DNA from 3 places in the Bacillus sp. XB1 genome. Region 2 is predicted to be linked to each of the others. Evidence: predicted binding sites of a transcription regulator. Region 2 holds the regulator's gene; each other region holds the start of a gene.
What was found. Region 2 encodes Rex, which represses fermentation and respiration genes when NADH is low (regulators of the CRP and FNR family bind a similar motif). Its sites were predicted from a motif close to TTGTGAAATATTTCACAA; they were not measured.
Positions count from the first base shown of each region.

Region 1: the regulator Rex is predicted to act here: its motif matches at 6,800-6,817, upstream of arcA (arginine deiminase).
Region 3: the regulator Rex is predicted to act here: its motif matches at 3,118-3,135, upstream of hcp (hydroxylamine reductase).

Region 1 is NZ_JBNRIL010000005.1:89,543-100,364, reverse strand. Features, by position in the region: partial or broken gene ACK1U5_RS24625 (BBE domain-containing protein) at 1-76, shown strand, start outside; gene ACK1U5_RS24620 (hypothetical protein) at 201-884, opposite strand; gene ACK1U5_RS24615 (Crp/Fnr family transcriptional regulator) at 1,041-1,730, opposite strand; gene arcC (carbamate kinase) at 1,931-2,893, opposite strand; gene arcD (arginine-ornithine antiporter) at 2,931-4,346, opposite strand; gene argF (ornithine carbamoyltransferase) at 4,446-5,444, opposite strand; gene arcA (arginine deiminase) at 5,475-6,707, opposite strand; gene argR (arginine repressor) at 6,976-7,425, opposite strand; partial or broken gene ACK1U5_RS24585 (methyl-accepting chemotaxis protein) at 7,572-8,144, opposite strand; partial or broken gene ACK1U5_RS24580 (HAMP domain-containing protein) at 8,514-8,699, opposite strand; gene ACK1U5_RS24575 (amino acid ABC transporter ATP-binding protein) at 9,074-9,796, shown strand; gene ACK1U5_RS24570 (ABC transporter substrate-binding protein) at 9,919-10,713, shown strand; gene ACK1U5_RS24565 (amino acid ABC transporter permease) at 10,757-10,822, shown strand, end outside.
Region 2 is NZ_JBNRIL010000010.1:3,538-14,359, reverse strand. Features, by position in the region: gene tsaB (tRNA (adenosine(37)-N6)-threonylcarbamoyltransferase complex dimerization subunit type 1 TsaB) at 1-75, shown strand, start outside; gene rimI (ribosomal protein S18-alanine N-acetyltransferase) at 89-532, shown strand; gene tsaD (tRNA (adenosine(37)-N6)-threonylcarbamoyltransferase complex transferase subunit TsaD) at 532-1,548, shown strand; gene ACK1U5_RS27375 (ABC-F family ATP-binding cassette domain-containing protein) at 2,033-3,958, opposite strand; gene ACK1U5_RS27370 (redox-sensing transcriptional repressor Rex) at 4,146-4,775, shown strand; gene ACK1U5_RS27365 (YdiK family protein) at 4,805-4,996, opposite strand; gene ACK1U5_RS27360 (CPBP family intramembrane glutamic endopeptidase) at 4,993-5,742, opposite strand; gene groES (co-chaperone GroES) at 6,134-6,418, shown strand; gene groL (chaperonin GroEL) at 6,457-8,091, shown strand; purine riboswitch at 8,232-8,333, shown strand; gene guaA (glutamine-hydrolyzing GMP synthase) at 8,498-10,036, shown strand; purine riboswitch at 10,190-10,291, shown strand; gene ACK1U5_RS27340 (NCS2 family permease) at 10,422-10,822, shown strand, end outside.
Region 3 is NZ_JBNRIL010000001.1:304,178-314,999, forward strand. Features, by position in the region: gene ACK1U5_RS01465 (flavin-containing monooxygenase) at 1-304, shown strand, start outside; gene ACK1U5_RS01470 (hypothetical protein) at 585-833, shown strand; gene ACK1U5_RS01475 (hypothetical protein) at 922-1,116, opposite strand; gene ACK1U5_RS01480 (hypothetical protein) at 1,250-1,531, shown strand; gene bla2 (BcII family subclass B1 metallo-beta-lactamase) at 1,687-2,460, shown strand; gene hcp (hydroxylamine reductase) at 3,199-4,485, shown strand; gene ACK1U5_RS01495 (condensation domain-containing protein) at 5,350-6,666, shown strand; gene ACK1U5_RS01500 (PadR family transcriptional regulator) at 7,130-7,450, shown strand; gene ACK1U5_RS01505 (DUF1048 domain-containing protein) at 7,526-7,867, shown strand; gene ACK1U5_RS01510 (ABC transporter ATP-binding protein) at 8,038-8,799, shown strand; gene ACK1U5_RS01515 (ABC transporter permease) at 8,800-9,549, shown strand; gene ACK1U5_RS01520 (helix-turn-helix transcriptional regulator) at 9,713-10,675, opposite strand; gene ACK1U5_RS01525 (GyrI-like domain-containing protein) at 10,785-10,822, shown strand, end outside.

The DNA.
Region 1 (10,822 bases), on a different contig from region 2:
ACGTAAAGTAAAAACCATGTATGATCCTTGTGATGTTTTTCATTTCCAACAAAGTATTCCTCCTTTTCATACGTGAAAAAAGGGGATAACATAAAAAAATCATCCAATATACCGTTACCTCGCAGTATGTTGGATGATTCAAGTTGATTTTCTATATCGTTTCAAATTCTTGCTCCTACTCATAAACTTTTACTTACAGATTAATTGTATTTCGTATCATTTTCATGCAATGAATGTAATTTAATATTTGGTACTTTATCTTTTTCAATACCTCTATTATAAGAAACAGGAACTTGAAATTCGAATTGCTTTGTCTCATGTTTTTGTAAATAGACTGGTTTCGGTACTGGATAGCTTTTTGAATTCTCGTTTGCATTATCGTATAAAACAACTTTTAATGCTTGTGAATGATTACGATAATTTTTTAAAGTAACAATGCACTTCGGTTGGATATTCTCTCCATTTTTCTCCATTCTACACTGGCTATCTTCTTTTTTATATTCTATTGCTTCTACCCCTGTTTTTCCTGCGTAGTACCATGTTTTATTCAATGTCTGGAGGATTGTATTTAAAATAAACGGCATCATTACAATCAAAATACTAATGCCTACTACTTTTATCTTATTCGTTTTTCTAAATGTACTAGACTCCTTTTTTCCTAGCCATTTTAAAAATAATATAAATGCAATTACATGTAGTATGAAAGAAACAATCAATATATTTGAGACTTTATAATCCATATAAACATACGTATGTATCGGAACCTTATAGACATTGAATAGTTTTTCCCCAATTAATTCATTATCATTTGGAATTTTTAATAATAACAAAACCCCTATACTGTAACAAATAGCTACTAATCGATCATACTCAATACGAATCATTCTTTCTCCCCTTCACTTTGTATTTTATTATCGATTTTAGCTATTATTACCATACTATACAATCTTTTTATAGAGGATAACGTAAAAAAGTTCCTTATAAATATATAAAGAACCTTATTAATATACACTATGAATTAAAAAATCAATATACAATTTTCACATTGAAATTTCTTCAAAATATGTTGGATCATGTATTGTAATTTTTTTATCTAAAATTGTAACAATGCTATCATTTTTTAATTGTTTTAATACGCTGCTAACTGTCTCTCGAGATGTTCCAGATATTTTGGATATTTCAATTGTTGTAAGTGGACATGAAATTACAATCTTTTCCCCACTCTGTTCTCCTAAATCCTGCATTAAATAATTTAACGTTTGGATAACACGATCTTGTGCATTAGGAATTGTAATATTTTGCACTCGATTTTCGTTCAATTTTAATATAGATGATAATTGCTGAACAACGTACATCAATTGCGCTCTGCTGGATTTTACCATATCTTCAAAGATTACCGTTGGAATATAATATACCTCCACATCCGTCATTGCTTCTGCTGTATAGTTATATCCTCTGTCTGTAAACATGCCACCATAAGGAAAAATAGAATATCGCTTTACATAGTCATCGTATAATAAGTTCCCATTTTGATTAACCCGCTCTAACTTTACAAAACCATCTAACATGAAGTAGATTCTTTCCCTTGAATCTCCTTCTAAAAATAAAAATTGACCTTTTTTATAAGTTCGCCAATAAACAAACTCTGTTAAGCCTTTCAATTTTTTTTCTGTTAAATGAGCAAATAATTCGAACTGCTTTAAGTCCTTAACTACGTTCCGTCTATTCATAAAATTCCCTCTCTCTTGCTGTATGTTGGAGCGAAAAATCAAGAAAGCGTATTCAATTTGAATTTTATCATAATTAACTTACATATTCAGATTTCATCATGAAAACTTTATGAACAATGAGTACAAAAAATATTAATAAATAAAAAGAATGAAGTTACTAACTCCATTCTTTTTTACTACTAAGTAGCGTACATAAGAATTTAAACATATATGCATACATTCTGTTTTGAAATAATAGTACCAGCTTTTTCTTCTAGTGCTTCATATACTTTTTCTAAAGACGTAATAATTGTTTTTCTTTTTGGATTTGTATTAACAAAATTAATAGCAGCTTCAATTTTTGGAAGCATGCTTCCCGCAGCGAATTGTTGTTCTTCAATATATTCTTCTAATTGATTCACTGTGACATGCTCTAATTTTTTTTGATTCGGTTGATTATAATTTACATACACATGATCAACTGCAGTTAAAATAACGAGCGTATCGGCATCTACTAATTCTGCTAATTTCTGTGCAGCGAAATCTTTATCGATAACCGCTTCAGTTCCTTTTAACCCTTCTTCGGAATCAATTACTGGAATTCCACCTCCGCCAACAGCTATCACTATATTTCCATCTTCGACCAAAGAATTAATCACTTTATGTTCATGAATACTTACAGGCTTCGGTGATGGAACAACACGTCTCCATCCTCTACCAGCATCTTCTTTAAACACTGCTTTTGTTTCATCCATTAATCTTCTGGCCTCTTCTTCTGTATAAAAAGGACCGATTGGTTTAGTTGGATTTTTAAATGCCTCATCTTTTTTATCCACAACAACGCGTGTTATAACCGTTGCTACGTCTTTTTTTATATTCCGTTTTTTCAATGCCTTTTCAATCGCATTTTCCATCCAATATCCAATCATTCCTTGGCTCATTGCCCCACAAGTATCTAATGGCATTGCAGGTGTCTTTTCCGTTTCTGCAGCTTTTTGCTGTAATAAAATATTCCCCACTTGTGGGCCATTTCCATGCGCAATTACTATATCCACATCATTTTCCATTATTTTCACAAGTTGTTCTGCCGTTTTTTCCAACGCTTCTTGCTGCGCTCCCGCAGTAGCTTCTCCAGACTGTATCGCATTTCCCCCTAGTGCAACTACAATTTTTCTTCGTGCCATATTCCAGCCCTCCAGTTGATTTCGCTTTCACAGCGCTTTATAAAGTAATACTGCCTGTAATTAATCCATAAATCGCAAAGAATGCTAAAGCACCAATTGCTACGGATGATGCTAATTCCACTCGAGTAAATATTTGCTTCGAACTCTTTTGCTTTTGAACATTGTAAAAAATAAAAATACCTGGCGCATATAAAGTCATTGTTAATAATAAATATTCTAAACCAGCTGCATAAACTAGCCACACGCCATAAATACTGGCTATCAAGCCAATTATTATATTTTTATTTCGATCTGCTTCTTCAGACTTTAAGCTATGCTTCAGTTGATAAAACGCTGAAAAAGCATATGGGATTAAAATAGCTGAAGATGCTAAAGAGAATGCAAAGTTATACGCCTGATCAGAAACGACGAATGTTAACAAGAACATTTGTATTAAACCATTTGTTATCCATAATGAATTTACTGGAGCCTTATTTTTATTTTCTTTTGCAAACCATTTTGGAAATACTCCATCTTTAGCCGCTAAATATGGAATTTCAGAAGCGAGCAAAGTCCAACCTAACCAAGCACCTAATACAGAGATGACCAAACCTAAATTAATAAAAATAGCACCCCATTTTCCAACAACACTTTCAAATAAATAAGCCATAGCCGGATTTTTCAAACCTGCAATATCTGCTTGCTGCATAAGTCCAAGAGACAATAATGTGATTAAAATGTAAATGATGAGTGTACCAATTAAGCCAATAACGGTTGCTTTCCCTACATCACTTCTATTTTTTGCTCGACTGGATAAAACAACAGCCCCTTCTACCCCAATAAATACCCATAAAGTTACAAGCATTGTACTTTTAACTTGGCTGCCAACTGCTCCCCATGAAAAAGAACCAGCTTGCCCCCAAAATCCATCTAAGAACGTATCAATATGAAACGCGAAGATTCCTATGAAAATAAATACAAATACAGGTACTAATTTTGCGATTGTAGTTACTAAATTCACAAGGGCTGCTGATTGAACTCCACGTAAAATTAACATGTGAACACACCATAATAATACGCTTGCACCAATAATGGATTCTACATTTTGACCGCCTTCAAAGATCGGGAAGAAATATCCTAATGAAGAAAACAATAATGTACCGTAAGCTACATTTCCAAGCCAAGCAGATAGCCAGTATCCCCACGCACTATTAAACCCCATAAAATTACCAAACCCTGCTTTTGCATAGCTAAAAATACCACCATCTAAATCTGGCCGTTTTACAGTTAGATTTTGAAAAGATAATCCAAGTGCAATCATCCCAATTCCTGTTATAACCCAGCCAATAATAATGGCTCCAGCACCAGCACCTTTTGCCATATCACTCGCTAAATTAAAGGCTCCACCGCCAATCATAGACCCAACTACAAGAGCCGTTAGTGTAAACAACCCTAATTTCTTATCTTCACCCATTCCACTCACCTCTCTTAAATTGCAATAACAATACAAAAGTAATAGTGAATGATCGTGTCTAAAGGAGGAGAAAGAAGAAAGGAAGACTCCCTTTCTTCTTTACTCCATATTTCCTAAAGTAGCTGCCATAACCGCTTTAATTGTATGCATTCTATTTTCAGCTTGATCAAATACTTTTGAATGTTTACTGCGGAATACTTCGTCAGTTACCTCCATTTCTTTCAACCCATATTTCTCATAAACTTCTTCGCCATACATCGTTTCAACATCATGAAATGCAGGTAAACAATGTAAGAAAATCACGTTTTCATTCCCTGTTGCTTTAATCATTTTCATATTTACTTGATAAGGTTTCAATAACTCGACACGTTCAGCAAATTTTTCTTCTTCCCCCATAGACACCCATACATCTGTATAAATTACATCTGCATTCGCAACAGCTTCTTCCACATTACTTGTTATCATTACCTGTTCATTATATTTTTTTGCTAAATCAATTACTTCTTGTGCAGGCCATAAAGATTCCGGTGTACAAATACGTACATCCATTCCAACGATTGCTCCACCAACTAGTAAGCTATTAGCAACATTATTTCGTCCATCGCCAACGTAAACGAGCTTCACATTTTTCAATTTCCCTATATGTTCTCTAATTGTTAATAAATCTGCTAGTGTTTGTGTTGGATGCCACATATCTGTTAATCCATTCCAAACTGGCACACCAGAATTTTGTGCTAAAGATTCTACGGTTTCATGATTAAATCCACGAAACTCAATTCCGTCAAACATACGCCCTAACACTTTTGCTGTATCCTCTACAGATTCTTTTTTCCCAAGTTGAATATCACCTTTCCCTAAATATTCAGGATTTGCTCCTAAATCTGTACATGCTACTGTAAATGCACAACGTGTACGAGTAGAAGTTTTTTCAAATAAGAGCGCTACATTTTTACCTTCTAAATAATGATGCGGAATACCATTTTTCTTTTTCTCTTTTAATTCTGCTGCCAAATCTAGAAAATATAATAATTCTTCTTGTGTAAAATCTTTTTCTGCTAGAAAGCTTCTTCCTTTTAAATTTGGTCTAGTCATTAACATAATTCATCCCTACTTTCTCCGTTATTTATACTAAATATCTTTACGAACAATTGGCATACTCATGCAACGTGGACCCCCACGACCACGAGATAATTCCGAACTTAGAACCTCAATCACTTCTATACCGTGTTCCCGTAATAACGTATTAGATACATAGTTGCGATCATATGTAACAACTACACCTGGCGCGATTGCTAATGTGTTCGAGCCATCATTCCATTGTTCACGAGCAGAAGCAATTACATCTCCTCCTCCACATGGAATAAGAACTAATTCACTTAAGCCTAATACCTCTTTTAATGCTTCCATTAAAGAAGTACGATGTGTAATTTTAAGAGTTTCCTCATCTGATCCTTTTTCTAAAATATAAATATTCATATTCCCTTTTGGCCCTTGAATGGCTGGATGAATTGTAAACTTGTCATAATCAACCATTGTAAATACTGTATCTAAATGCATAAATGCTCGACATTTTGGAATTTCTATTGCTAACACTTTCTTAATTTTATTTTGTCGGCTAAAGAGATTTTTAGCTAAACGTTCAATTGCTTTAGCTGAAGTACGAGCAGATACTCCAATCGCAATTGTTTCTTCATTTAAAATTAGCTCGTCGCCACCTTCAATTGGAAATTTATAATCACGATCTAACCAGATTGGTACATTATGTTTTGCAAATCTTGGATGATATTTAATGATGTACTCCATGAATAATGATTCACGTCTACGCGCTGGTTCTCTCATCTTATTTATCGTTAAGCCATCGCCCACGCTAGCTGCTGGATCACGAGTAAAATATAAATTAGGCATTGGATCTAAGTAAAACGGATAGTGATCTTCCATTAATTCATATAAATGTGTCTTCTTACTTGTTTCAATTTCGTTTTTCCGTACACCGCCCATAATTTTTTGAATTAATTCTTCATTTGAAAAGGAAAGTAAATATTCTTTTAAAGTTTGATGTGCAACATTTACGTCGGCCTGTCCTTCTTTTAAAATACGATCAACAAATTCTTCTCGAAGTTTTTTATCTACTAACGCCTCAGCGGCTAGTTTTTCTAAATAAAGAACTTCAACACCCCGATTGCGTAACGTTTGTGCAAAATAATCATGCTCTTTTTGAATAATTGGTAAGTATGGAATATCGTCAAATAATAATTGCTGCAAATAATCTGGCGTCAAGTTTTCCACTTCTTTACCCGGTCGTTTTAATAAAACCGTTTGTAATTCCCCAATTTCTGAAGTAACATGTATCGGATGTTTCATTTGTTGTACCTCCTTTTAAATATGTTTGATGTCTTACAAGTACATAATAAATGCTCTGCACTTTCATCTTTGTGAAAGTATCCACATTATCATTGTGAAATATTAAACAAGTTATTTTTTTAAAATCATACGAATATGTATTTTTATAACAAACTATCTCGCTTTCTCAATAAAAAATACATATATTACGCATATATGTTGAATATTTAACTTCCGTATTTAAACAAAAATCCTGTTTTTAATTTTATTAAAAACAGGATTTTTGCATCTAAATAATTAAATTTAATCTTTCTTCTATAATCTCCCTATCTGATTTCGACTGTGAAATTATAAGGCATGTATCATTTCCGCATATACATCCTATTTTTTCTTTCCAATCTAACTCATCAAATAAAACACCAATAACATGTGCATTACCAGGTAATGTTTTAATAACCATTAATTGATCTACACAATCAATTTTTACAACAACTTCTCGTAATTTTTTCTTTAACTTTATATCAGTTTGTAAATGCTCTTCTGAGAAAACTTTATATATCATTAATCCTTCTTGAGAAGGTACCTTCGTTAAGTTTAACTCACGAATATCGCGAGAAATCGTAGCTTGTGTTACTAATACATCTTTTTTTGCTAACAATTCTACTAATCTTTCTTGCTTATCTATTTCATACTCCTTTACAAATTGTTTAATTAACCGTTGTCTTTTTTCTTTTTTCATAAAAGACACCCCTTTTAATATTATAGCTCGCTATAATTTTCATCCGAAAGGGGCAGAAAAGAATGTTGCGGAAACGTTCATAGTTTAACTGTAAATATTAAATCAAGCTAAATAAAAAAGAGAAGAACAGCATTCTGTTCTTCCTTTTACATTGAAAATCGTTCAATTGTTTGTTTCAAATCAGTTGCTTGCTTCTCTAAATCCTTTAATAATTGATCGATTACTATCATATTTTTAGACTGTTGTAGCGTCACACGCGCCACTTCTTGCGAACCAGCTGATGTTTCTTCAGCAATTGCTGCTACAGCTTTTGTTTGTGCTCCTGTTTGATGAATGTGGCTTACTTGTTCATTCATATAACTACTAATTTGCTGAGTTGCATCGGCTACTTCCATAACACTTGATGACATTTCTTTTAAAATTAATTCCGTAGCTTCCCCACGTTTCGCCTCTTCTTTAGCTATTTTCACTTGTTCTGTCATTTTCATTGCAACTTGTTGTACTTCATCTTGCATATTCCGTAATAACTGCGATATGTTTCTTGCAGAATGATCACTTTCATCAGCAAGTTTACGTACTTCTTCCGCAACAACCGCAAAGCCTCTTCCATGCTCTCCTGCGCGAGCTGCCTCAATAGAAGCATTTAGTGCTAATAAATTCGTTTGGCTAGCAATCGCACTCACAACAGACACAATATGTTCTACTTGTTTCATTCGTTCTTCTAACTTCTGTACATTTTGCATTGAATCTTCATTTTCTTTTGCCAATGTTTGAATACCTTGAATTAAAGACGTAAAGACACGAGTACTATGCCCTAAAGCTTCAACCATTTCTGAAGACAATGTATCAGACTGCTTCGCTTTTTCTTCTACTTCACTTGCAATAGAAGTCGTTGTATCAACAGCAGAAACAATTGCTTGAATTGATGCCGCTGATTGCTCAGCGCCTGAAGAAATTTCTGCAAGTGTCTCTGATACACCTTGCGCTTGTCTCGTTGCTTCGCCTGTTTGTTTTCTAATCTGCTGTACTTGATTATTTGTATACGAAAATGTTGTATCAATATTTTTTACCATGCCCCTTAAGTTTCCTAACATCATATTAAATGCAACACTTAAAGATTTAATTTCATCATCTGTCTTCGGTAATGGAACATCTTCACGAATATCACCCTCAGCTGCTTTTCTTGCCGCTTCCTCTAACTTGCGAAGCGGTTTAATTAAAAATACGGCTGCTCCATATGCTAAAATTCCAGACCATACTACCCCTAATAACATAACGATAATATTATATACAGTTTGACTTATATAACTTTGAAAATAATCGTATATCACGTAAATAAAAAAGATACTTGTTGAATATGTAATGAAAGCTAAAACTGTAGTGAATAGCATAAGTTGTGTACGTAATCCAAAAGAAAATGTTTTCCTTTCTTTTTCCATCTTCCCTTTCCCCCTTTTTATAAGCAATATAAATACTACCTATATATTATTATCCATATTTTCATTATAGAAGGATATAGAGATTTTAAAAAAATTATTTCTTTGAATATCAAATTGCACGAAAAAAATAAAGGATTCTGACAATTTATGACTAATAACAGAAATAAGGGGCAACATTTGTAAAATATATTTTTAACTGGGGGTTTTGTATGATTCAAGTTCGAAATCTAGTAAAATCATTCGGTTCACTTGATGTGTTAAAAGGAATTGATTTAGAAGTAAAAGAAAAAGAAGTTGTTGTTTTAATTGGTGCCAGTGGTTCTGGTAAAAGTACATTACTTCGCTGTCTTAACTTTTTAGAAATGTACGATGAAGGCGAAATTCACTTACAAGGTGAGCGAATTGATCCAAAGCATTCAAATTTAAATAAAGTCCGTGAAAATGTCGGTATGGTTTTTCAGCACTTTAACCTCTTTCCTCATATGACCTCACTAGAAAACATCATAGAAGCACCTATTCACGTAAAAAAATTAGAGAAAGCAAATGCAAAGGATATTGGAACTCAACTTCTCCAAAAAGTCGGCCTTCAAGATAAAGCAGATGTAACTCCTCATCTTCTTTCAGGTGGTCAAAAACAGCGCATTGCCATTGCACGAGCTCTTGCAATGAGCCCTAAGATTATGCTATTTGATGAGCCTACCTCAGCTTTAGACCCTGAACTTGTTGGAGAAGTATTGCAAGTTATGAAAGAACTTGCTGAAGAAGGGATGACAATGGTTATTGTTACTCATGAAATGAATTTCGCAAGAGATGTAGCTGATCGCGTCATCTTTATGGATGATGGAAAGATTGTAGAAGATGCTCCGCCAGCACAATTCTTTTCAGCTCCATCACATGAACGGGCAAAACAATTTTTACGCAACGTTTTATAATGTAACTTTTGTTTCGAACGAAAAACAATACATTCATACGGTGCACAACTAATCATCCAAATAAAATATTTCAATAACATACTAAAAAACCATCCGTATGATCAATATATAGGAGGGGTTTTATGAAAAGAAAACTATTAACCATTGTTGCTAGCATTACACTATGTACATCTTTCATACTAGGAGCTTGTAGCAAAGAAAGCTCTACTACTTCAACAAATGGTGAAAAAGAATTTCGCTATGCGATGAGTGGATTATACAAACCTTTTAACTATAAAGAAAATGACGGCAAACTTGTCGGTTTTGATGTAGAAATCGGTGAAGCTCTTGCTAAAAAGATGAACATGAAGGCTACGCCAGTTACAAACCCATGGGAAACGCTGATTCAAGGTCTTCAAGCGAAGAAATATGATGTAATACTGGGTAGTATGGCAATTACAGAGGAGCGCTTAAAAGCTGTTAGTTTCTCAAATCCGTACTATCGCTCTGGCGCCCAAATTTTTGTAGCTAAAAAGAATAACGCTATCTCTTCTCCAGAAGATTTAAAAGGTAAGAAAATTGGTGTTGTAAAAGCTAGTACCTTTAAAAATCTTGTTGCAAAATATACAGATCAAATCACTGAATATGACAGCGATATTACTGCTCTTATGGATTTAGAGCCTGGGCGTGTTGACGCAGTAATTACGGATCAAATGGTTGGTCTACGTATGATAAAAGAAGGAAAATCAAATATAAAAGAAGCCGGAAAACCATTAAATCTTGATGAAATGGGAATTGCTATTCGCAAAGATGATAAAGAAATGGTTGAGAAAGTAAATAAAGCGTTAGATGAAATCATTAAAGATGGTACGTATGAAAAGATCAGTAAAAAATGGTTCGGGCGTAATATTCTCGGTGAAGAGGAAAAAACGAAGTAAGTTAGCCATTCAAAAGATTCATAAACAGTGCCCCACTGATTAAATGTTCATTTTATGTGGGGCATTTCATTCTCTACTAAAATCTATACAATATGAGGTGAAACGCATG
Region 2 (10,822 bases):
GTGCATACGTTTGTTCCAAGCTATCTTCGTTTAGCTGAAGCTGAAACAAAGTGGTTAGAAAGTCAAAACAAGTAGGAGCTTGCAGAAGATGGATATGATATTTAGAAAGATGGAGCTTGATGATATTGCTCAAATTGTAGCTATTGAAGAAGCGTCTTTTTCAACTCCTTGGACTGCAGATGCCTTTCACCGTGAATTAACGATGAATGAACATGCACATTATATTGTGTTAGAAAAAGATGGTCGTGTAGTCGGGTATTGTGGATTGTGGATAATTATTGATGAATCACATATAACAAATATAGCTATTTTGCCAGAATACCGAGGTCAAAAGTTAGGAGATGCCCTATTGAAAGCAGTTATTTCTGAAGCGAAAGAACTAGGGGTAAAAACAATGACACTTGAAGTACGTGTATCAAATGAAGTAGCAAAGCAGTTATACAGAAAATACGGATTTCAAAATGGTGGGATTCGTAAACGATACTATGCAGACAATCAGGAAGATGGTCTCGTAATGTGGGTGAATATATAATGGAAAAAAATACGATTATACTTGGTATTGAAACAAGTTGTGATGAAACAGCAGTAGCAGTTGTTAAAAATGGAACGGAAATTATTGCGAATGTCGTTGCATCACAAATTGAAAGTCATAAACGTTTTGGCGGCGTTGTACCAGAGATTGCATCCCGTCATCATGTAGAAGAAATTACAGTTGTGTTAGAAGAAGCTTTAAAGGAAGCAAACATCACATTTGATGATATTGATGCAATTGCTGTAACAGAAGGTCCTGGTTTAGTAGGAGCACTTCTAATTGGAGTAAATGCAGCGAAGGCAGTAGCGTTTGCACATGATATTCCGTTAGTCGGTGTTCATCATATTGCTGGTCATATTTATGCGAACCGTTTAGTAAAAGAAGTTCAATTCCCGTTATTATCACTTGTTGTATCTGGTGGGCATACAGAACTTGTTTATATGAAAGAACATGGTTCATTCGAAGTAATTGGTGAAACACGAGACGATGCAGCTGGAGAAGCATATGATAAAGTAGCTCGTACGTTATCTATGCCATATCCAGGTGGTCCTCATATTGATCGCCTTGCACATGAAGGAGAACCGACAATTGATTTGCCTCGTGCATGGCTAGAACCGGATTCATATGATTTTAGCTTTAGTGGATTGAAATCAGCAGTTATCAACACTGTGCATAACGCAAAACAGCGCGGTATAGAAATTGCGCCAGAAGATTTAGCGGCAAGTTTCCAAGAAAGTGTAATAGATGTACTTGTAACGAAAGCAGCTCGTGCAGCAGAAGCTTATAATGTAAAGCAATTACTTCTTGCTGGTGGAGTAGCTGCTAATAAAGGACTTCGTGCGCGATTAGAAGAGGAATTTGCACAAAAAGAAAACATTGAATTAATTATTCCGCCGCTATCTTTATGCACAGATAATGCAGCGATGATTGCAGCGGCAGGGACAATTGCTTATGAACAAGGTAAGCGTGCAACATTAGCCTTAAATGCAAATCCAGGATTAGATATTGAAGCATAGTTATGCACATAATTAACCACAGGTTGTGGATAAAACCCATATTGTCTGTTGATAATGTGGGTTTTATTGTGTATATAAAATGTTGATAACTTTTTTGTTGATTGTGGATAATGTGGAAAAGTTATTTTAAGGTTTATTTTATAAAGGTGGATATGTGTATAAACTTGTGGATAAATAGGATGATGTCAGACCTTTAAATTTGTTTTTTTTCGGGAAATAAAAAGTAAGAAGATATCTCCGAAAAACATTTTGAAACATCCCCCTATTATAGAAGATGCTAATATTGTCAATTTTTGTCGTTAAATCGATATTTTGTGTCGAATTGTTAATATATATAGGGTTACAATAGATATATTTGAAAAATCGTTGGTATATTCTAAGTTACGATTGATATACTCAAAAATTGTTTCTGTATTAAAAGAAAAAAAGATGTCGCATAGTCAAAAATCCTGACTTATGAGACATCTTCCTTATTTAAATATGCTTATACATGCAGCTCTTCCCATTCTGCCATACAAGTTTCAAGTTGTTCTTGTAGCGTTTGCTTTTTAGTTGTAATTTCACTAGCTTTTTCATAATCTGCATATATTTCTGGTAAGCAAAGTTGATCTTCTAGCGTAGCAATTTCTTCTTCTAATTCTAATATACTTTGTTCTAGCTCTTCAATTTTTCTAGTGCGTTGACGCTCTAGTTTTTTACGCTCTTTTTCTTCTAAATAATTTAATTTCTCTTGTGCAACCACTTTTTGAACAGGAATGTCACTTTCTTGCTGTTCAAGTTCTGCACGTTCAATCATTTCATTTTTCTTTTCAACGTAGTAATCGTAATCCCCTAAATATTCCTGTGCACCTTCTGTTGATAACTCAACCACAGTCGTTGTTACACGGTTAATAAAGTAGCGGTCATGTGAGACGAATAGAAGAGTCCCTGGGTAATCAATTAAAGCATTCTCCAAAATCTCTTTACTATTTAAATCAAGGTGGTTCGTAGGCTCATCTAGAATTAACAAATTCGACTTTTGCATCATAAGTTTTGCAAGAGCTAATCGAGCTTTTTGTCCACCACTAAGAGAAGATACTGGTTTCAGTACATCATCTCCTGTGAATAAAAAATTCCCGAGTATAGTACGGATTTCTTTTTCAGGTTGCAGTGGATATTCATCCCATAATTCATTTAAAACCCGTTTAGAAGATGTTAAGTTTGCTTGTTCTTGATCATAATAACCAACAGATACATTTGATCCGAAAGAAACATCACCATTTAATAGTGGTAACTTATTCACAATAGACTTTAACAATGTGGATTTCCCAATTCCGTTTGGACCAACTAAAGCAACACTATCTCCGCGAGTTAAGCGCATAGTTACATGTTCAATTATAGGGTTCTCATCATAGCCGATGGTTGCATCATTTACTTGTAAAACATCATTTCCACTTTGCTTTTCAATATCGAAGTGGAATGATGCTGACTTAGAATCCCCTAATGGTCTCGTTAATAATTCCATTCTGTCTAGTTGTTTACGACGACTTTGAGCACGTTTCGTTGTAGAAGCGCGAGCTATATTCTTTTGAACGAAGTCCTCAAGTTTTGCGATTTCATCTTGTTGTTTTTCGTAACGTTTCATTTCTTGCTCATATAATGCTGATTTTAAGTCTAAATATTTACTGTAGTTACCAACAAATCGTCTGCTTTCTTTATTCGAAATTTCATATACTTGTGTAACGAGTTTGTCTAAGAAATAACGGTCATGTGAAACGATTAATATTGCGCCAGGATAACCTTGTAAATATTGCTCAAGCCACGTTAATGTTTCGATGTCTAAATGGTTTGTAGGCTCGTCCAAAATAAGTAAGTCTGGTTTTGTTAATAATAATTTCCCGAGAGCTAATCTTGTTTTTTGCCCGCCGCTTAAAGTAGAGATCGTCGTCTGGTGCGTTTCAACTGGGAAGCCAAGGCCGCTTAAAATGGAGCGAATATCCGCTTCATATTGATATCCACCTTGATCTTTATAATTGAGTTGCAATTGGTCATAATCAGCTAACAATCTTTCATATGTAGCTTCGTTTGAAAAGTTTTCTTCTTTTCCCATTTCTTGCTCAAGCCTTCGAAGTTTTGTCTCCATTTGCTGTAAGTGAGTAAAGACGGTTAGCATTTCATCCCAAATTGTTAAAGACGTTTCTAGTCCAGTATTTTGAGCTAAATATCCGATTGAGACATCTTTCGGTTTTATAATTTCGCCACCATCATGAGATAATTCACCAGCGATAATTTTTAATAATGTAGATTTGCCTGCTCCATTCCTTCCAACTAATGCGATACGATCTTTTGTTTGTATTTCCAATTTTATGTTTGCAAGAATCGTTTCTGCACCGTATAATTTCGAAAGCGCGTTTACTTGTAATAAAATCAATGTTTTCACCTCAAATAATTTCTTAACTTTGCCATGTTTATATTTCTCAATCATACTAAAAATAGTGTATAGTTTAAAATAAAGAGAGAATACTTCTTCTCTTTATTATACAAGGAATTTAATGAGTGCTAAACTTCTGTATTTGATTAAAGTATATGAATAAAGATAGGAAGAGAGGAGAGGTCATATGGATCAGCAAAAGATTCCACAAGCCACTGCTAAAAGATTGCCTCTATACTATCGATTTATCCAAAACTTATCTCTTTCTGGTAAGCAGCGTGTTTCATCGGCCGAATTGAGTGAGGCAGTAAAAGTAGATTCCGCAACAATACGAAGAGATTTTTCGTATTTTGGAGCGTTAGGGAAAAAGGGATATGGATATAACGTAAATTATTTATTATCATTTTTCCGCGAAACACTTGATCAAGATGATATAACACGTGTAGCACTTATTGGAGTAGGTAATTTAGGGACCGCTTTCTTACATTATAATTTCACGAAAAACAATAATACAAAAATTGAAATGGCATTTGATGTTAGTGAAGAGAAAGTTGGAACAGAAATCGGGGGCATTCCTGTATATCATTTAGATGAATTAGAAGAGAGATTATCAAATGATATACAAGTGGCAATATTAACAGTACCGGCTACAGTAGCACAAGCTGTAGCAGATAGATTAGCTGAAACGAGCGTGCATGGTATTTTGAATTTCACACCAGCGCGATTAAACGTATCAGAGAATATTAGAATTCATCATATTGACTTAGCTGTAGAGTTACAAACATTAGTTTACTTTTTGAAAAACTATCCACAATAAAACGCAGAGGAAGCGACCTCTGCGTTTTATTATTGTTTCTTCTTTGTGAATTTAATTAATATAAGGCGAAGTGCCAAATTAAAATCAATTGTTGCCATAACTGCAAATAGTATTGTCCACATATTCCAGATTGTATCTGTCACGTTCGTAATGGCGAAGCGTGTAAAGATACATCCAAGAAGGAAGTATAGTGCAGCCATGAACAATGGTGAGTTTCTCATACAAAAAATCCTCCGATAAAGCCTTGCATTTTTTCAGCTTCTTTAATCATTTCTTGAATTTGTTCATTGCTCATAAAAATTTGCCCAATAGCGACCAATGTATTCATCGCAACATGAGCTGCAATCGGAACGATAATCCGTTTCGTCTTCACATATAAGAAGGCGAATACGAGCCCCATAGCAGTGTATACCAATAAATGAGTAAAATCAAAATGAATTGCTGCAAATACAAGCGAACTAATGATAGCTGCGATAAAGAAGTTAAACTTCTTATAAAGCGTGCCGAATAGAATTTTTCTAAATACGATTTCTTCTAAGATAGGTCCAATTATAGATACAACAATAAGGAACCAAGGTATCGTTCTTGCGATGTCCATCAGTCTGTCTGTATTCTCAGATCCACGTGGAACCCCAAATACATACATTTCAATCATACCTGCAATGGATTGTGAGATGATTGCTAAGAAGAACCCGATGAAAATCCATCCAATAGTAGCTGGGACAGAAGAGCGCATTGGATCTAAATGCCTGTCACGAATATCTGTTCTAAGTAACCAAAGTACGATACATAATGCAACAAAGAAGCTAATAATTGCCCAGTGTCCCGTTATGATTTGTCCTTTTTCCTCAATGGTAAATCCTCTATTATCGTAGAGTCCTGTTTTTAGGAGAAGTGGTAATCCAACAACGCCGGATAACTGCATTAAAATGTATGTAACGATAATCCACCAGTATTGTTTCTTCAAATGGTTTAACCATCCTTTCTAACTATAGTGTATGAGATAAGTTAGGATAACATGTAAATATGCTACCTACGATATAAACCTCACTTGAATTATGTTTTTTTCGTAAATCCTTATTTGAAATTATAATAGAAGACAGGAGAAAGTTGTGTGTGTAGCGAAAACAACTTAGGGTGTCCTTTCATATTGTAACATACGAGCAGTGGAAACAACGATTCATATAGTAAAGGCAGTATTCTATATAGAAAGTTTATATAGTGATTTGCGAAAAAATTATGATTTTTTTACTTGCAAAAGAAATTGAGATTATTTATTATTATAAGTGTGTTAGCACTCGGGTGACTTGAGTGCTAATAAAAGAAATTTACATAACAAAATGAGGAGGTTATTGTTCATGCTAAAGCCATTAGGTGATCGCGTTGTAATTGAGCTTGTTCAAGCAGAAGAAAAAACAGCAAGTGGTATCGTATTACCAGATACTGCAAAAGAAAAACCACAAGAGGGTAAAGTTGTTGCAGTAGGTACTGGTCGAGTGCTTGAGAATGGTGAGCGTGTTGCTTTAGAGGTAGCAGCAGGTGATCTTATCATCTTCTCAAAATATGCAGGTACTGAAGTGAAATATGAAGGTACAGACTACTTGATTTTACGTGAAAGTGACATTTTAGCAGTTATCGGTTAATTATATAAATCTTAAAAAATCCAAGGGGGTCAATTATTATGGCAAAAGATATTAAATTTAGTGAAGAAGCACGTCGTTCGATGCTTCGCGGTGTCGACACTCTTGCAAATGCAGTAAAAGTAACGCTTGGACCAAAAGGTCGTAACGTTGTACTTGAGAAAAAATTTGGTTCACCACTTATTACAAATGATGGTGTAACAATCGCAAAAGAAATCGAATTAGAAGATGCATTCGAAAACATGGGTGCGAAATTAGTAGCAGAAGTTGCTAGCAAAACAAATGACGTAGCTGGTGACGGAACAACAACTGCAACTGTATTAGCGCAAGCTATGATTCGTGAAGGTCTTAAAAACGTAACAGCTGGTGCGAACCCAATGGGTCTTCGTAAAGGTATCGAAAAAGCTGTTACTGCTGCAATTGAAGAATTAAAAACGATTTCTAAACCAATCGAAGGTAAATCTTCTATCGCACAAGTAGCTGCTATTTCTGCTGCTGACGAAGAAGTAGGTCAATTAATCGCTGAAGCAATGGAGCGCGTTGGTAACGACGGCGTTATTACTTTAGAAGAATCTAAAGGCTTCACAACAGAATTAGACGTAGTAGAAGGTATGCAATTTGATCGTGGATATGCATCTCCTTACATGATTACTGATTCTGACAAAATGGAAGCAGTTCTTGATAACCCATACATCTTAATCACTGATAAAAAGATTTCTAACATTCAAGAAATCTTACCAGTATTAGAGCAAGTGGTACAACAAGGTAAACCACTTCTTATCATTGCTGAAGATGTAGAAGGCGAAGCGTTAGCTACATTAGTAGTGAACAAACTTCGTGGTACATTCAATGTAGTAGCTGTTAAAGCTCCTGGATTTGGTGACCGTCGTAAAGCAATGCTAGAAGATATCGCGATCTTAACTGGTGGCGAAGTAATCACTGAAGAATTAGGCCGTGACTTAAAATCTGCTACAGTTGAATCTTTAGGACGCGCTGGTAAAGTTGTTGTAACGAAAGAAAACACAACTGTAGTTGAAGGTGTAGGAAGCACAGAACAAATCGAAGCTCGCATCGGTCAAATCCGTGCGCAATTAGAAGAAACAACTTCTGAATTCGATCGTGAAAAATTACAAGAGCGTCTTGCAAAACTTGCAGGTGGCGTAGCGGTAATTAAAGTAGGTGCAGCAACTGAAACTGAGTTGAAAGAACGCAAACTTCGCATTGAAGATGCACTTAACTCAACTCGTGCAGCAGTAGAAGAAGGTATCGTTGCAGGTGGTGGTACTTCACTTATGAACGTATACACGAAAGTAGCTTCTATCGTAGCTGAAGGCGACGAAGCAACAGGTATCAACATCGTACTTCGCGCACTAGAAGAGCCAGTTCGTCAAATCGCAATCAACGCTGGTCTAGAAGGATCTGTAGTTGTAGAGCGTCTAAAAGGCGAAAAAGTAGGCGTTGGTTTCAACGCAGCTACTGGCGAATGGGTTAACATGCTTGAGTCTGGTATCGTAGATCCAGCTAAAGTAACTCGTTCTGCACTTCAAAACGCAGCATCTGTTGCAGCTATGTTCTTAACAACTGAAGCTGTAGTAGCTGACAAGCCAGAACCAAATGCACCAGCAATGCCTGACATGGGCGGCATGGGCATGGGCGGTATGGGCGGAATGATGTAATTCCGTTTGTCCTAAAAAACATCCATTTCTATATAGAAATGGATGTTTTTTTATGTTTTTTAGAAAAGGAAATGAATTTCTGTAGAATTTTGTCGCTTTCTCTCTTGACCATATTGATACTTCATTGTTAGAATCTAGGAAGATAATATAAAACGATCCTTCATATATCCTCAATGATATGGTTTGAGAGTCTCTACCGGGTTACCGTAAACAACCTGACTATGAAGGCAGTGTGTCTTATATTTATAAAGAGCGGAGACTATCTTTCTTTATAAAGCCAGACCCCTGCCTTTTCTTTGTTATGAGACTAGAGGCGGAGGACTGGCTTTTTTTATTATATTGGTAATGCTTTTCGCCAAATTGGTGAAAATATTTATATACGAGAACTAACGTTGGGGTGATTATTTTGAAGAAACAACACGATACAATTATCGTTTTAGATTTTGGAAGTCAATACAATCAGTTAATAGCACGTCGAATTCGTGAGTTCGGTGTATACAGTGAACTTCATCCACATACAATTACTGCGGAAGAAATTAAAGCAATGAATCCAAAAGGGATTATTTTCTCTGGTGGACCAAATAGCGTATACGGTGAAGGTGCATTACATTGTGATGAAAAAATCTTTGAACTAGGTTTACCAATCTTCGGTATTTGTTACGGTATGCAGCTTATGACGCAACACTTCGGTGGTAAAGTAGAGCGTGCAAATCACCGTGAGTACGGAAAAGCTGTTCTTAAAGTAGAGAACGAATCAAAATTATATGCGAACCTTCCAGAAGAGCAAGTTGTATGGATGAGCCATGGTGACTTAGTAACTGGTTTACCTGAAGGATTCGTAGTAGACGCAACAAGTGAGTCTTGTCCAATTGCTGGTATGAGCAATGAAGACAAAAACTTATACGGTGTACAATTCCACCCAGAAGTACGTCACTCTGAGTACGGTAACGATTTAATTAAAAACTTCGTATTCGGCGTATGTGGTTGTTCTGAAGGATGGAACATGGAGAACTTTATCGAAGTAGAATTAGAAAAGATTCGTGAAACTGTTGGAGACAAAAAAGTACTATGCGCACTTAGTGGCGGTGTAGACTCTTCTGTTGTAGCAGTATTAATTCATAAAGCAATCGGCGACCAATTAACATGTATTTTCGTTGATCACGGTTTACTTCGTAAAGGCGAAGCAGAAGGCGTTATGAAAACATTTAGCGAAGGCTTCCATATGAACGTTATTAAAGTAGATGCAAAAGATCGCTTCATGGACAAGTTAAAAGGTGTAGAAGATCCAGAACAAAAACGTAAAATCATCGGTAACGAATTCATTTACGTATTTGATGATGAAGCGTCAAAATTACAAGGTATGGACTTCTTAGCGCAAGGTACACTTTACACAGATATCGTTGAGAGTGGTACAGCAACTGCGCAAACAATTAAATCTCACCATAACGTTGGTGGACTTCCAGAAGACATGCAGTTCAAATTAATTGAGCCTTTAAACACGTTATTTAAAGACGAAGTACGTGTATTAGGATCTGAATTAGGAATTCCTGATGAAATCGTATGGCGTCAACCATTCCCAGGACCTGGTCTTGGTATTCGTGTATTAGGTGAAATCACAGAAGAGAAATTAGAAATCGTTCGTGAATCTGATGCGATTTTACGTGAAGAAATTATTAAAGCGGGCTTAGACCGCGAAATCTGGCAATACTTCACTGCACTTCCTGGTATGCGTAGCGTAGGTGTTATGGGTGACGAGCGTACTTACGATTACACAGTAGGTATCCGTGCAGTAACATCTATCGACGGTATGACAGCTGACTGGGCACGTATCCCTTGGGACGTATTAGAGAAAATCTCTGTACGTATCGTAAACGAAGTAAAACACGTTAACCGTATCGTGTATGATGTAACGAGTAAGCCACCAGCAACTATTGAGTGGGAATAGTATTTATAAAAAGGTCCATCTATTGCTTATGCATAGATGGATCTTTTTTATTTTGGCATTAATACGAACGAAACTATAAAAGTTTATGAAAATGTTCGTTTTTAAATTGACAAAACTACTTCGTCGAGTTAATATGATTATGTAATTCAAACGAAAAGTGAATATTATAGCCGTCGTATAATATCGGGGATATGGCCCGAAAGTTTCTACCTAGCTACCGTAAATGGCTTGACTACGAGGCGTTTGTATAAAGATGAGGGGAAACTTGTCTTTGTTTATAGAACGCTTCCATGTATATATGCAATGGAAGCCTTTTTTATTTCTCGGGATAAAAGAGGGCTAGGGTGAAATACGGCGAGTAATCATATAACGGGGGAAACATAGGATGAAACGCTATTTTCAGTTTGATGAGCTCGGTACGAATTATAAGACTGAGTTCATAGCAGGGTTAACGACATTTCTATCTATGGCTTACGTACTATTTGTCAATCCTGCTACGCTGTCGCTTGGAAATGTTAAAGGGTTACCAGCAGGTACAGGGATGGATCCAGGTGCAGTATTCGTTGCTACGGCATTAGCGGCAGCGATCGGTTCGTTAATTATGGGTATTTTCGCGAAGTATCCAATTGCTTTAGCGCCAGGTATGGGAATTAACGCGTTCTTTGCTTATACAGCAGTGTTAACGATGGGTATTCCGTGGCAAACGGCCATTGCCGGAACATTAATGTCAGGTATTATCTTTATTATTCTTACTGCTTCAGGTATTCGTGAAAAAATCATTAATGC
Region 3 (10,822 bases), on a different contig from region 2:
AATCAAACTGCAAGAAAAAGTAGTAAGTGCATCAGGAAATAACATTATGTTTCAGAATGGTGATATTTATAGTGCAGAAAGCGTTATATGGTCAACTGGTTTTGTTCAAAATTATAATCGGATTGAAATTGAACAGGCAGTGAATGAGAAAGGATTTCCTAATCATATAAAGGGAATCAGTCCAGTAAAAGGATTGTATTATATCGGTTTACCATGGCAATCTCAAAGGGGTTCCGCACTTATTTGTGGTGTAGGAAAGGATGCAGCGTATGTACTTTCTGAAATCAAAAAAATAGATCAGTAGCGATAACTACTGATCATCCATATGTACATGAATTAGGAGAGGTCAAACATTTATTAACTTTATTATAATAGATTTTTACGGAATTAAAAACTGAAAATTCAAATTTAATGTTGAGAAAGTTTTTTGTATCGAAATATATGAAAAAATAGGGATTTTTATTGAAACAGAAAAAGATATTTCTATTTTAGTAAATTATGATATAGTCTAAATAAGCGTGTTTTTCCATAAATGTAATTATTTTCATTGTAGTTTTGTTTATATGAGGGAAGGAGAAGTAATTATGAAGTTTGATGATCAACGCTTATTAGGAGTCCGATTAGGTTCTGTACTTGTGACAGAGGAAAATCAATATTTAGTAATTAAGAAAAAAGATCATTATGCACTGTTAAATATACATAATTTAGAATGCACACATGTTGAAGTGCAGTTAGAACATTTGGAAGAAATGTTGCGGGAAGATTTCCAAGAAAGTATAACGGAGATTATCGCACCAGAACATATAAAAATTGTTGCGAAAAATGTTATATAGATAAAGAAGCTGGAAGGAACAGCTTCTTTATTTTCATTATAAGGATAACGTTTTTACAACCTCACCAATGAAGTGTTTTCTTTTTTAGTTAGTTTGAAGTGAACTTTTGAAAAAATTTGTCTCGGTACATGTACATAACCCATGAGATTGTTATTAAAGAAATAATGATTTGTTTGTTTTTAATTGGTGCATTGAAAACAAGCCAACCAACTATATCAAATAATAAATGTAGCACGATTGACAGAACTACAAATTGAAGTAACGTATTTAAAAATCTTTTCATAAAGCGTCCCCCTAAAATAATAGGTTTTATTAACAGTTTGATATAGTGGTATTATACAGTAAATGTGTCCTGTGGTAAAATTTACATAAGTTAGTGAAATAAAATAAATGAAAGTTAGTAAGGGGGAACATTCATGGAATTCTGGATGGTTATACTAATATTAGCCTTTGGTTTCATTTATATCGCTGAAAAATTAGCTACAATTGAAAAGAAAAATGATGCGCGTTTAAAGAGAATTGAAGATAGATTACAATTAATTACGAAAGAAATGAGAATTGTAGAAAGAGAACCTGAAATTAATAAAGAACTACGCCAGCTTGTAGAAGAAGGCAAAAAAGTTACAGCAGTTAAGAGAGTAAGAGAAGCTTTTGGTTTTTCCTTACTAGAAGCGAAGCAATATGTTGATAAATTATAAAAAAGATCATCCATTTGGGTGATCTTTTTTACTGCACCATGCGTGTATTTACATAAGCGGCGATAATAAAGTGTCCAATTATATGGAACAAACATTTGAGATAAATTGTCTAATATAGGTAATAACTATTTAGCTTGAAAGAAAGGGTTGATAACATGAAAAAGAATACGTTGTTAAAAGTAGGATTATGTGTAGGTTTACTAGGAACAATTCAATTTGTTAGCACAATTTCTTCTGTACAAGCATCACAAAAGGTAGAGAAAACAGTAATAAAAAATGAGACGGGAACCATTTCAATATCTCAGTTAAACAAGAATGTATGGGTTCATACGGAGTTAGGTTCTTTTAATGGAGAAGCAGTTCCTTCGAACGGTCTAGTTCTTAATACTTCTAAAGGGTTAGTACTTGTGGATTCTTCTTGGGATGACAAATTAACGAAGGAACTAATAGAAATGGTAGAAAAGAAATTTCAGAAGCGCGTAACGGATGTCATTATTACACATGCGCACGCTGATCGAATTGGCGGAATAAAAACGTTGAAAGAAAGAGGCATTAAAGCGCATAGTACAGCATTAACTGCAGAACTAGCAAAGAAAAATGGATATGAAGAACCGCTTGGAGATTTACAAACCGTTACAAATTTGAAGTTTGGAAATATGAAAGTAGAAACATTTTATCCAGGGAAAGGGCATACAGAAGATAATATTGTCGTATGGTTACCGCAATACAATATTTTAGTTGGAGGCTGTTTAGTGAAATCTACGTCCGCGAAAGATTTAGGAAACGTTGCGGATGCTTATGTAAATGAATGGTCTACATCGATTGAGAATGTGCTGAAGCGATATAGAAATATAAATGTAGTAGTGCCTGGTCATGGAGAAGTAGGGAACAAAGGATTACTTTTACATACATTGGATTTATTAAAATAAGAAATTGTAGAAATACAAAAGAGAGGAGAAATAATTTTCTCCTCTCTTTCTTCTAACTATATTTAAATGCTGAATCTGTTGATTACGTCAGCATATATTACTGAGATTTTAATTCCAAGTATACAAATACTAGTACTGTCATAATTGCTATAACAACATAAGTAGCATCAAGCATTATAAGTGTTTTTAAAGTTTCAGTCATCGTAATTCACCCCTGTTATAAAAATATAACATGATCTTTTTATTGATTAGATAAGAGATCATAAAGATAAAATGTATATGAAATTTCTTAAGTAGCTTCTATATAAATATATCATATAAATAATGTAAGTAATGTTAAGATAATGTAAATGTATTGTAAATAAAAAGGTTTACAATAAAGACTTTAATAAAAAATGATAGTTCCTTAAAATGACAAATGCGCTCTTCTTTCTATTGAATGATAGAAAGAAGAGCGTATTTTTATATCTATTTCATATGTGATGAATTGCAACTATTTGTACATGGGATTCAAAAATTTTTTTCGTTGTATATATTTCTCCAAATTAATTAGCTATTTAAAAGTATCGAAAGATGTGTGTACACTAATGCATATTTTTTAGTGTCAATAAAAATATTATGTCAACAATATGAACTGTCACAAATCTTTATATATTATTGTGATTGATATCACATCACTTTTTTTCAATGGGTATTATGCTTAAGGTGTAATGAATGATTGGGAGAGGGTGGGATGATATGTTTTGTTATCAATGTGAACAAACGCCAGCAGGCGGATGTAAAGTAATGGGTGTGTGCGGCAAGAATGAAACGATTGCGAGTTTACAAGATACGATTGTGTTTGGGCTAAAAGGAATTGCAGCTTATCGCACACATGCTGCTCAGCTAGGATATACGGATGCATTTGTAGATGCTACAACACAAGAAGCTTTATATATGACATTAACAAATTCTAACTTTAACGAACAAGAGCATATTGATATGGCTATGAAAGTGGGGAAATCAGCTTTACGGGTGATGGAATTATTAGATGAGGCACATACGAATCATTTTGGTGTGCCAGAGCCTGTACAAATTACACAAAATCGTGTAGAAGGTAAAGCAATTGTAGTTACAGGTCATAATTTATTTGCACTAGAAGAACTATTAAAGCAAACAGAAGGAAAAGACATTAATATTTATACGCATTCTGAAATGCTACCAGCACACGGATACCCGCAGCTGAAAAAATATAAACATTTAAAAGGAAACATCGGTAAGGCATGGTATGATCAAAAACGCCTTTTTGAAAAATTTACTGGTGCCATATTAGCTACAACGAACTGTGTTATGCCAATTAAAGGCTCGTACTCTGATCGATTCTTTTCATATGACATTGCAGGTTTAGAAGGTGTACAAAAAATTGAAAATAATGATTTTACACCATTAATTCAAAAAGCACTAGAACTTCCAGAAGTACATATGGAGTCGGATGAACAGTTAGTGACAGGGTTTCATCATAATACAGTATTATCATTAGCTCCAGAAATTATTGATGCAGTAAAAGAGGGGAAAATAAAGCGTTTCTTTGTTATCGCCGGTTGTGATGCACCGGGAAAAGGCGGAGAATATTATCGTGAATTAGCAACGTCACTTCCGCCAGAAACGGTTATTTTAACAACTTCTTGCGGGAAATTCCGCTTTAATGATGTGGATTACGGTGTTGTACCTGGTACGGAAATTCCGCGTTACATTGATTTAGGACAGTGTAATAATTCCATTTCTACAGTGAAAATAGCGGCTGCATTAGCTGATGCTTTCCAATGTGAAGTGAATGAATTGCCAGTAAGTATTGTGCTATCATGGTTTGAACAAAAAGCGGTTGCCATTTTACTCGGGCTATTTAGTCTTGGGATTCAAGATATTCGCATCGGTCCAAAGGCTCCTGAATTTATTTCACCTGGCGTGCTTGATGTATTACAAGAAACATTTGGTTTAAAACTAATTACAAATGCAGCAGAAGACATGGCTATGATGTTATCGTAACGGAAAAGATGTTTTCACTTAATTGTAGCTTTATAAATCATTTGTATGTGTGTGAGTAAACGTACATACAAATGATTATTAATAAAGAAAATCGCTATATCTATAAATTTTATAAAGCTTTTAAAGTGTAACACCACATGCCCATCACCTTAAGATTTTAAGTATCCCCAAAACGAAATTTCTACATGAATATCTATAATTTTACCTCTTTTTCATTTGATTTGAAAATAAGCTTTCTATTTTTAAAAACCAACGATACCACCTCAAATTATATGAATAAAATCCATTCATTTATTAGGAAAATGGATTGAAAATAATAAGGTAGACTAAAAAGTAAAATATTATTTATGATAATCATTCTTTTATAAAATTTAAATTGGAAATAGCCCTACTCATTTTGATTGCGCATTTTCAAAATGGAGGGGCTTTTCTTACTGTAAAATCAATAACTGCAGCTTATTTTGTTGAAAAAATTCTCATTCTTATTTTGAAAGTGATATGGGTACATTTACATGCACATCAATCTTTTATGATGAAGTGGCCCTTGAATATATTATTTTTTATTGACAGACATAAAAATGATTTATTTGCTATATTGATAATTTATAGATGTTATAATAAAATGTTTACGTATATGTAAACTTAATTTATTCTTGTTTGGTTTTATTGTGAGGTTAGGCAGTGTTAATAACAATAAAATAATGAATATATCACCTGCAAAAAGAATGAAACCAATACGGAGAAGATGATTTCGTTAAAAATTCGAAAAATAAGCGTTATTAGCTCTTGAAGAAAAATGACTAGAAAAATTATAAGCATATGGAAAATAGGGTTATACAAAAAGTCCTAAAGGGGGACGGAATTATGGAGAAAAGAAAGTATTCAGTAACACCACAAGATCGAATGAATTATGTATTAGGTCTTTATTCTGCAGATCAACAAATTAATGCAGTTCTTTATTTTCCTGTAGGTATATCAAAGGATATACTTGAAGAATCAGTAAGGATAACGTTGCAATTGCAACCAGTTTTGAACAGCCGGTTTGTAGAAAATGATATTCCTTACTGGGAGGAACATTCATCTGACACTAACTCATCTATTTGCTTTTTTGCAGAAGGAAATAATCAAGAACTTGAAATAATGGCAATAGATTTTATTAAGGAACCTGGTGATCGTATTCAGGGGCCTATGGTTCAAACGAAATTATTACGGGGCACTACAACAGATATGTTAGTTGTGAAATTGTCTCATCTATGTTCAGATGGTGCAGGAGTCAAGGAATATATTAAATTGCTTGGAATGATATATACTCACCTTTCATTGGGACGGTCTAAGAAGCAAATTATAAAGGAATTTGATGAGGGAAATGAGAGTTGTCGAGATCAATCACATGTATTCAAATACGCTGGAATATCGGACATAAAAAGTGCGTATCGTCCTAACCAAGAACAACAGGCATCGTTATGGTCTTTTCCATCTCAACCTAACAAAAATAAATTTCCCCAAATGTCCGTACGGCGATTGAGCCATGAGCAAACTCTACGTTTAACCCAATGGACAAAAGCTCAACAGGCTACCTTGAATGATGTAATCATGACTGCATACTTCCGAGCTTTATCACATTTCACTGTGTATGCAGAACCTCGCACTGCAGAAAAAATGATTGGCTTGACAATTGATTTACGTCGATATCTGCCTAATAATACAACTGGTGCTATTTGCAACTTATCCGGTATGGAAATGCCAGTGATTAAAATGGAAGACGATGAAACATTTAAGCAGACTCTTGTTCGAGTTAAACAATCAATGGATAAAATAAAGTCTCAAAATCCAGGTCTTTCTTCAGCAGCAGGAATGGAGTTACTGGCAGAAATGAAGCTATCTACAGTGAAGGAAATGTATAATCAGCAATATGAACAGGCTGTACAGATGGGGATGGCGTTGCCATTACTGACAAATTTGGGAGTAATCGCTGAGGAACCTATTCAGTTTGGTGAAATTCAAGCTGAGGACGGGTATATGACATCACCTATTATGTATGCACCATTCTTTTCAATGGGAGCAAGCTCTTATAATGGAAGGCTTACATTTACGATCGGTTATCATGCGCCGGATACATCAAAAGAAAAGGTAGAAAAATTTTTAGATAGTGTTGCTAATCAACTATCAGAAATAAAATAAAAGAGAATATAGAGAACAGATTTCTAATAGAATTGTATTTTTGGGGCTCGTATCATGTACGGATAATCTCTGGAAATTTTCTCTGACCGCACTTGCCTTTATGCTTTATATGCAATGGGAATGGTAGGGAGAAACAATTTGTATCGTGAAAAAACAAGATATAACGGTATGAAAACAATAAAGCAGAGCTGATTTAAATTACACTTTGAATCAGCTCTGTTTTACTAGTTTGATGGCCCTTACAACAAAAAAGGAGGCTGTATCCGGTTAGGGTAAAGCGGATTTTTAATTTTTTTGAAAATAAAGTTGACATCCACAACTACTTAGTCATACAATGTAGTTGTAATAAGTAATACTGAATAGTGTGGCTTTACTCAAAAGCTATTCAGTAAAAAATTCGCCTTAATACTCTGTAATACTGAATATAAGTCAGACAGAATAGGGGGTAAAGGAGGACCAGGATATGGAAAATTTAACTGAAATGTTGAAAGGTTCACTGGAAGGGTGTGTACTGGAAATCATTAGTCGCCGTGAAACGTATGGCTATGAGATTACCCGCCACCTGAATGACCTTGGGTTTACCGAAGTTGTGGAAGGTACGGTGTATACTATCCTCGTACGATTAGAGAAGAAAAAGCTTGTGAATATTGAAAAGAAACCATCAGATATGGGGCCGCCTCGTAAGTTTTATTCATTAAATGAAGAAGGTCGCCAGGAGCTTGAATTGTTTTGGAAAAAATGGGATTTTGTATCGTCAAAAATTAACGTCTTGAAGTCAAAATAGGTTCATAAGATAAAACGTTCCGGCCGATATTTTGGGAATTTCTTGTTCGGTTTTATAAAAAAGGAGGAAAATAAGATGTTAGAAATGTTCAAAAAGTTAATTGGTGATAAAAAAGAGTACAAAATGATGATGGCACGAGTTGAGGCTCTGCCAGAGGACTACCAATTTGTATTTAAGAAAATTCAAAACTACATGTGGAATTTCTCAGCGGGTAACGGGATGGATATGTTACACATACAGTATGAATTAATCGATTTGTTTGAAGCTGGTGCAGCAGAAGGAAGACAAGTGCTTGACATTACTGGGGATGACGTGGCTTCCTTTGCTGACGAACTAGTGGCAAATGCTAAAACTTACGTCTCCAAGTATCGTGAAGATTTGAATGAAAGTATTATGAAGAAATTGAGAAAAAAATAAATGGAATAAGTAATACCGACTGATTAGCTGGTTACACATATGAATTGCCACCATAGCTATTCAGTTATATTTTTAGTTTGGTACTAAGTGGTACAGAATATCAGTGGTACTAAATAGATAGAGGTAAATAAATTATCTCCGCAAAACATTTTTATAGGGAGGAAAAAAGTATGAGTAATGCAGCGATTTCTATAAAAGGCTTGAAAAAATCCTTTAAAGACAAGGAAGTTTTAAAAGGGGTAGATTTTGAGGTGCAGCGTGGAGAAATTTTCGCGCTGCTAGGCTCAAATGGAGCGGGAAAGACGACAACGGTCAACATCCTTTCGACACTCATGAAGCAAGATAGCGGTGAAGTAAGTATTTGCGGATTTGATGTACAGCGTCAACCAAATCATGTTCGTCAAAGTATCAGTTTGACAGGGCAGTTCGCAGCTTTAGACGGTATGCTGACTGGGAGGGAAAACTTGATAATGATTGCTAGGCTACGTGGTGTTTCCAGTCCCGCTCAAATTGCTGACAATCTACTTGCAAGATTTAGCCTGACTGATGCGGCAAACCAAAGGGCAGATCAGTATTCAGGTGGGATGAAGCGCCGGCTTGATATCGCGATGAGTTTGATTGGGGCGCCAGCAGTTATTTTTCTTGACGAACCAACGACTGGACTTGATCCTGAAGCGCGAATCGAAGTGTGGGATACAGTCAAGGAACTTGCTGGTAGCGGTACAACTATTTTGCTTACGACTCAGTACTTGGAGGAAGCAGAACAACTGGCAGACCGTATCGCTATTTTGCATGGCGGAAAAATTATTACGACAGGTACTCTTACTGAACTAAAAGAGATGTTCCCGCCAGCAAAAGTGGAGTATATCGAGAAGCAACCGACATTGGAAGAAATATTCCTTGCGATCATTGGCAAAGAGGAGGAGATGTAAATGAAAAGTAAAACAGGTGTATTACTAGGTCGTTTAATGCGTAACATTATGCGCAGTCCGGATACAATTATTACAGTAGCGATTACACCGATTATGATGATGCTATTATTTGTCTACGTGTTTGGCGGCGCAATAAAAACTGGAACGGAAAACTACGTTAATTATTTATTGCCGGGAATTTTGCTAATGGCTATCGCATCCGGTGTAGCTTACACTTCCGTGCGACTCTTTACGGATGTAAAGAGTGGGCTGATGGCACGTTTCATTACGATGCCTATTAAGCGCTCATCGATATTGTGGGCTCACGTTCTAACCTCTCTGGTTGCTAATGTACTTACTATCGTGGTGGTTATTCTTGTTGCACTCTTAATGGGTTTCCGTTCCAGTGCTAATATTCTAGATTGGCTCGCGGTAGCTGGGATACTTGGGATGTTTACGCTGGCGCTAACATGGCTAGCTATCATTCCAGGATTGAAAGCGAGGTCTATGGAAGGGGCGACTGCTTACTCGTACCCGCTAGTTTTTCTTCCATTTATTAGTTCGGCCTTTGTGCCTACCGAAACGATGCCAAAAATTGTTCGTGTGTTTGCAGAGAATCAGCCTGTAACTTCAATCGTGAATGCGATTCGTGCTCTTTTATATGAAGGAACTGTTGGAAACGATATTTGGATTGCGCTCGCTTGGTGCGTAGGTATAATGGTCATCTCTTACTTTTTCGCCAGTAAAGCATTTAAACGTCAGTTAGGGTAAGAAACGTGATAAACGAAACCCTCAGGAATAATATATATTTAGAAAAGCACGGGAGATTTTCCGTGCTTTTATTATTTATCATGCTCTCATTGTAGTAAATGAAATGGTATTTAAAAATAGGATAATTATCCAGTGATAAAGCTTAATATTTGAGGCTCACTGCTTATGGAATGTATAAGCACACTCGTTTTTGTAAATCTGCTAATACTTCATCGGGTATTTCTTTGATTTTAATATCCTTCCCTAGAAAAAGCAGCCAATTTATTATTTCCGTCACTTCATCGGGATTGTTAACATTGATAAAAGTTTTTAAAATGGCTGTAGATTGGTAAGGATTAGTATAAGATATTGAAATTTTTAAAGGATGGTATTTTTTGAACTGGGCAATTGCTTTTGGTCCAAGTTCAAGTACCAAGTTGATTATTTCGTCCTTCTTACTTAGTTTTTCTAAAATCTTTTTCTTATTTAGCCTTTTGTTCGTCGTGTATGGTTCGATATTAATGAGATCATCGACAGGAAACATCATCTTCTTTTCTTTTTTTAAGTCAAACCCTTCAATGATCCAATGGCTTTTTTCTTGATAAAGGTGCAATAGATAAATTGGATAAGTCTTGATTTCTTCATCTTCTTTCATAGTAATCAATAAATGGTTATCCAAAAGAAGGATTTGAATGAGTTTTTCTAACATAGGATGGGGGAGATCAGAAAGCTCAAGTAGATCGGGATTATGAGGGTTAGTCCCTTGGAAAAGCAAGAGTTGATTTAAAAGAACGAGATCATCTTGCTGGGTTTCTGAGATGAGTCCTAGTAGTTTTTCGGCTAAAGATTGACGACTCTTTAGGTAGGGAAGTTGTTGATTCCTCGTAGCCATAAAGGCAATAAAAAGAGCTTTCACTTCATTATCAGTAAAGCGAACAACGGGCAGGATAGAATTATGCATAACAAAATATCCACCCGTTCTCCCAACTTCAGCGACCAGTGGCATTCCCATAGCTTCAATTTCTCTAATGTCTCTAATAGCTGTCGACCGTGAGATGTTAAATTCTTGTATAATTTCAGAAATTGTAAAGTGAGAGCGGTTGTTGATATACCGCATAATTGTATTAATCCGTTCAACTTTTTTCATTTTGGTCTCCTAAACAGTATCATTTTTTGACATGGTTTAAAGGTATTATAAACGTATCAGATGAAAAGATAAATCGTTTGATTAATAAAAAAAGAGGCAGGTTTTGAATATGAAAAATTATACTATAGAAGAAAAAGATAGCTTTAT